Regions from separate parts of the Micromonospora sp. NPDC049081 genome, predicted to be linked through region 2. Evidence: riboswitches for the same ligand, from Rfam matches in the RefSeq annotation. Region 2 holds a riboswitch; the other holds the start of a gene.
What was found. A riboswitch is a leader RNA that binds a small molecule or an ion and turns the genes downstream of it on or off. The one in region 2 is predicted to bind thiamine pyrophosphate.
Positions count from the first base shown of each region.

Region 1 (3,036 bases), on a different contig from region 2:
CCAGGATCACCTCGGCCAGCGGCCCCGGCGCCTCGTCGGGAATCCAGTGGGTGACCCCGGCCAGCACCACGAACCGGTAGTCCCCCGTGACGTGCCGGGCACACGCCTGCGCGGCGGTACGCCCGACGGCCACGTCCCGGTCGCTCCACACGTAGCTGGTCGGCACCGGCACCGGACCGACCGCCTTCAGATCCCGCCCCGACATCGCCCGGTACCAATTCAGCGCCCCGGTCAGCGCGCCCGACCCGCGCATCGGCTGGGCGTAGCGGGCCACCCGGGCGGAGTCACCGACGCCGGCCAGCAACCGGCGCAGGACCACCGCCCGCCCGGCCAGCAGCACCCGCTCCGCCAGGCCCGCCCGACGGAACAACGTCATGTAGGCCGAACGCGCCCGCTGCCGACGGTCGGTGGACAGCGCGTACCCGAAGGCCGCCGGATGGGGCACCGAGACCGCGGTGAGGGTACGCACCCGCTCCGGGTGCCGGGCGGCCAGCGCCCAGGCGACGATCGCCCCCCAGTCGTGCCCCACCACGTGCGCGGTGTCGACGCCCAGCGCGTCCAGCACCGCCACCGCGTCGGCGACCAGTTCCGGCAGCCGGTAGCCGGCCACCTCGACGGGCCGGGCCCCGGGCGAGTAACCCCGCTGGTCGGGGGCGTACGTGCGCAGCCCGGCGGCGTGCAGGGCGGGCACCACCGCGTCCCACTCCCCGCCGTGCTGGGGGAAGCCGTGCAGCAGCAGCACGACCTCGCCGCCCTCGGGCCCACCGGCCCGTACGTCGAACGTCAGTCCCCGCGCCGCCACCCGCATGACCGGCAGCCTACCCAGCGCCCCGGTGTGCGCCCGGGACGTCGAATGCCGGGAACCATGACCTGCTGGGCCGTTGCCGCAGGTCGGTGCTAGCGTCTGCCGAGACAACTTCACATCCGACAGGGGAGCGCACAGCGCTGAGAGTGCGGGCACCGCCCGCAGACCCTCGAACCTGATCTGGGTAATGCCAGCGCAGGGAGTTCGGTCGACCTCCAGCCGCGCCGCCGTCCGGCAGCCGCCGGGCGCGGCGTGCGTCTTCTCCTGGTTCGATCGCTGGACTGGGAGCACCGACATGCCGCACACCACCACCAACAGCAACCGGTGGCGCACGATCGACATCGTGGTCGCCGCCGTGATCGCCGTGGCCTTCGGCGTCATCTTCTGGGCCTGGGGCCTGGTCTGGAAGGCCGCCGACCCGGCATTCGCCGCCGCACCCGCCAGCCAGGCGGTGATGTACGGCGTGTGGCTGGTCCCGGCGGTCCTCGGCGGCCTGGTGATCCGTAAGCCGGGGGCGGCCCTGTTCTGCGAGGCCGTCGCCGCCACCGTCTCCGCACTGCTCGGCGCGGAGTGGGGCGGGATCACCATCGTGCAGGGGCTGATCCAGGGCCTCGGCGCGGAGCTGGCCTTCGCCGCGTTCCGCTACCGGTCGTTCCGGCTGCCGGTGGCGGTGCTGGCCGGGGCGTTGACCGGGCTGAGCGCCGCCCTGTTCGACTTCTTCGTCTGGAACGCCGAGTACGCCCTGACCAGCTACCGCCTGCCGTACGCGGCGTTGACCGTGCTCAGCGCCGCCGTCGTCGCCGGGGTCGGCGGTTGGTACCTGACCCGCGCGCTGGCCGAGACCGGAGTGCTGGACCGGTTCCCCGCCGGCCGTGACCGCACCCTGGTCTGATCCTCTCCTGACGATCGTGGAGGTGCCGGCGACGTGGCGAGTGTGAGGCTGGTCGGCTTCGGCTGGCGGCACGCCGGTCGGCGGGCCTGGGCGGTACGCGGGGTGGACCTGCGCATCGACCACGGGGAGCGGGTGCTGCTGCTGGGGCCGTCCGGGGCCGGCAAGAGCACCCTGCTGGCCGCGCTGGCCGGGCTGCTGCCGGCGGACTCCGGCGAGCAGGAGGGCACCGTCGAGATCGACGGCCTGGACCCGGCCAAGGCCCGCGAACGGGTCGGCACCGTCTTCCAGGACCCGCAGTCCCAGCTGGTGATGGCCCGCTGCGGTGACGACGTCGCGTTCGGCCTGGAGAACCGGGGGGTACCCGGCGACGAGATCTGGCCCCGGGTGGACGAGGCGCTGCGCCGGGTCGGTTTCCCCTACCCCCGGGACCGGCCCACCGCGGCGCTGTCCGGCGGCGAGCAGCAGCGGCTCGCCCTGGCCGGGGTGCTGGCGCTGCGGCCCGGCCTGCTGCTGCTCGACGAGCCGACGGCCAACCTCGACCCGGCCGGGGCGGAGCTGGTGCGCGGCGCGGTGGCCGGCGCGTTGGACCCGGACACCACCCTGGTCCTGGTCGAACACCGGGTCGCCGACGCCCTGCCCCTGGTCGACCGGGTCGTGGTGCTGACCCCCGGTGGCGGGGTCCGGGCCGACGGGCCACCGGCGACGGTCTTCGCCGCGCACGGTGCCGCGCTCGCCGCCGAGGGTGTCTGGGTGCCCGGCCACCCCACCGGGTCCCGGCCGGCCACCGGGCCGCCCGGTGCGGGGTTGCTCACCGCCGACCGGCTCGGCCTGCCACCCCGGCTGGCCCCCACCGACCTGACGGTACGCGCCGGCGAGGCGCTCGCCGTCCTCGGTCCCAACGGGGCCGGCAAGTCCACCCTGGCGCTGCTGCTCGGTGGGCTGCTCCGCCCCGGCGTCGGTCGACTGACCGGCACCGCCGCCCTGGCCGACGGGGACGCCCGTACACCCCCGCACCGGTGGCGGGCACCCGCGCTGGCCGGTCGGATCGGTTCGGTCTTCCAGGACCCGGAGCACCAGTTCGTCACCCGCACCGTCCGCGACGAACTGGCCCTCGGGCCGCGTCGGACCGGCCGCCCGGAGGCCGCCGTGCGGGCCACCGTGGACGGGTTGCTGGACCGGTTGCGGCTGACCCGGCTCGCCGGGGCCAACCCGTACACCCTCTCCGGTGGGGAGGCCCGGCGGCTCAGCGTGGCGACCGCCCTGGCCACCGCGCCCCGGCTGCTGATCTGCGACGAACCCACCTTCGGCCAGGACCGCCGCACCTGGGGTGAGCTGGTCG
Region 1 is NZ_JBEZEK010000040.1:3,611-6,646, reverse strand. Features, by position in the region: gene AB0B63_RS31120 (alpha/beta hydrolase) at 1-808, opposite strand, end outside; TPP riboswitch at 920-1,025, shown strand; gene AB0B63_RS31115 (ECF transporter S component) at 1,101-1,697, shown strand; gene AB0B63_RS31110 (ABC transporter ATP-binding protein) at 1,731-3,036, shown strand, end outside.
Region 1: another riboswitch for thiamine pyrophosphate. It lies ahead of AB0B63_RS31115 (ECF transporter S component); the one in region 2 lies ahead of thiE (thiamine phosphate synthase).

Region 2 (3,036 bases):
TGCGCTGCGTGTCGACCTGGAGGATGACCTTCTCGGTGGCCTTGTCGATGGTGTCACCGTTGACGGTGAACCGGGACAGGTAGTTGCGCGGGGCGCCACCGGCCGGTGCGTAGTACAGGTAGATCCACTTGTTGGTGGCGAAGTCCGGGTCGAGGCGCAGCCCGAGCAGGCCGTCCTCGTTGCCGGTGAAGACGTCCAGCCGGGTCGCGGTGACCGTGTTGCCGGTGTCCGGCTTCACGATCTGCACCCGGCCGTCGCGCTCGGCGTAGAACACCCGGCCGTCCGGAGCGATGTCCAGCTCCATCGGGTTGTTGGTGTTGCTGTCGAGGGTGACCTTCTCGAAGTTCGAGGTCTTGGAGGCGCCGCAGTCGGCGTTCTCGACGCCGGCCGCGGTGCGGATGCCGCCGAGCAGGTGGCTGAGGAACTCCGGCTCGGTGTACGACGCCTGGGTGTGGCCGCCGCCGGTGTACCAGGACCGACCGCCGTCGTAGTCCTGGCACCAGGCGGTGGGGTGGTCGGCGCCCATCGCGCCGGCACCCGGGCTGTAGGACTTCTCGTCCAGGCTGGCCAGCACGTGCACCTTGGAGCGCGGGTTGGTGCGGAAGTTGTACCACTCGTCGAACCGGGACCAGCGGTCCGGCAGGTCGGCGGTCGACGGGTGCGCGTGGTCCTCGACCTTGACGGTGGCCTGCTGGTTGGCGGGGTGGCCGGAGAAGTACGCGCCGACCAGGTTGCCGTACCAGGCCCAGTCGTACTCGGTGTCGGAGGCGGCGTGCACGCCGGCGTAGCCGCCGCCGGCCTTGATGTAGCGCTCGAACGCGGCCTGCTGGGTGGCGTCGAGGACGTCACCGGTGGTGGAGAGCCAGATCACCGCCTGGTATTTCGCCAGGTTGGTGTCGTTGAAGGCGGCTCCGTCCTCGGTGGTGTCGACGGTGAACCCGTTGTCGGTGCCGAGCTTCTGGATCGCGGCGATGCCGGCCGGGATGGCGTCGTGCCGGAAGCCGGCGGTCTTGGAGAAGACCAGGACCGAGAAGGGGTCGGCGGCGGCTGCCGCCGGTGCCGGTGCGGCCTGTGGCTGGGCCGCCGCGACGGGAGCGGCCTGGGCGGCGGTGCCGCCGATCAGGCCGCTGGCGAGTAGGGAGAGGGCCAGTAGACCGGCACCCAGTGGGCCGCGACGGGCGCGGCGATGGCGGGATGGAGACACTCCATGCTCCTTTTGTCCGTGCTGGACAGTGGTGGGGGCATGGGGACGACTCGCCGCAGACCGTCCCCGGTCGGATCGGTGTGGGCCCGCCGAGGTCCGCACCAGTGGCGATCAGGTGCGGGCCACGCCGAGGCTCCGCACCGGAATAATGTCGATCGGTTGAACAAATTAGCGCCGCTGGATTGGTTTCCGGCAAGGCATGAGCATGTAACGATTCGGTATCGGCGACTCGCTTTTCCGGCTTATGTGGATACAAGCCCACAGCCGTACGCATCGATGGTCCTGGATCAATCTAACACCCCTTGGCGGATCAGCGGATCTGTCGTACGGTCACAGGCACGTGACCCACGGGAGCCCGGTACACCGGGCTGAGAGGGGGGCTGAGAGCCCCCGACCGTCGAACCTGATCCGGGTAATGCCGGCGCAGGGAGGAGAGTTGCCGTGCCGTCCCTCGGCCGACTGCATCTGATCACCGACACCCGCCCCGGGTGCGACCCGCTCGCCGTCGTACGGGCCGCCCTCCCGGTGGCCCGCGCCGACCTCGTCGTCCAGGTCCGGGTGACCGACGACACCACCGACCGGCAGGCGTACGACCTGGCCCGACGGGTACGCGCGCTCTGCGTGCCGTACGAGGCGACCTGCCTGGTCAACGACCGGCTGCACGTCGCCCTCGCGGTGGACGCCCACGGCGGCCACGTCGGCGCGGACGACCTGCCCGTCGCGGCGGCCCGCCGGGTCCTCGGCCCAGCCGCCGTGCTCGGCGCGACCGCCCGGGAACCGGACGCCGCCGCCCGGGCCGTCGCCGCCGGGGCCAGCTACCTGGGCGTCGGCCCGTGCCACCCCACCGCCACCAAAACCGGCCTGCCCGACCCGATCGGCCCCGCCGGCATCCACGCCGTCGTCGCCGCCGTCGCCGTGCCGGTGATCGCCATCGGCGGGGTCACCGCCGCCACCGTGCCGGCGCTGCGCGCCGCCGGGGCGTACGGCGTGGCGGTGGTCGGGGCGCTGTCCACCGCCGCCGACCCGGGCCGGGCCACCGCCGAACTGATCGCGGCACTGACGTGCTGACCCGGCCCGACGTCGCCATCGTGGGCGCGGGGCCGGTCGGATTGGCGATCGCCTGGCGCTGCGCCACCCGGGGCCTGCGGGTGACCGTGCACGACCCGGCCCCCGGCTCCGGCGCGTCCCGGGTCGCCGCCGGGATGCTCGCTCCGGTCGCCGAGGCGTACTTCGGGGAACGGGAACTGACCGGGCTGCTCACCGCGTCCGCCGCCCGCTGGCCGGGTTTCGCCGCCGAACTGACCGAAGCCACCGGAACGGAGTTCGGCTACCGCACCGACGGCACCCTCGTCGTCGGGCTGACCGGGGACGACCTGGCCGAGGCACGCCGGCTCTGGTCGTACCAGCAGGGGTTGGGGCTGCCGATCAGCGCGCTGCGCCCGTCGCAGCTGCGGGACCGCGAACCGGCGCTGACCCCCCGGCTGCGCGGCGGCGCGGTCGCCCCCGGCGACCACCAGGTCGACCCGCGCCGGCTGGTCGACGCGCTACGGGTCGCCGCCGAGCGGGCCGGCGCGACCCTGCTGCCCGGCGCGGTGACCCGACTGGCCGAGGTGGACGCGCCCGTCGTCGTGGTCGCCGCCGGCTGCGGCGCCGCCGCGCTGACCGGGCTGCCGGTCCGCCCGGTCAAGGGCCAGGTGCTGCGGCTGCGCGCGCCCGACCACCGCCCGCCCGGCTTCCGGCACGTCATCCGGGGGTACGCCGATGGCGAGTCGGTCTACCTCGTCCCCCGCGACGACGGCGAGGTGGTGCTCGGGGCGACCGTCGAGGAACGC
Region 2 is NZ_JBEZEK010000002.1:63,540-66,575, forward strand. Features, by position in the region: gene AB0B63_RS04160 (ThuA domain-containing protein) at 1-1,204, opposite strand, end outside; TPP riboswitch at 1,543-1,651, shown strand; gene thiE (thiamine phosphate synthase) at 1,646-2,272, shown strand; gene thiO (glycine oxidase ThiO) at 2,266-3,036, shown strand, end outside.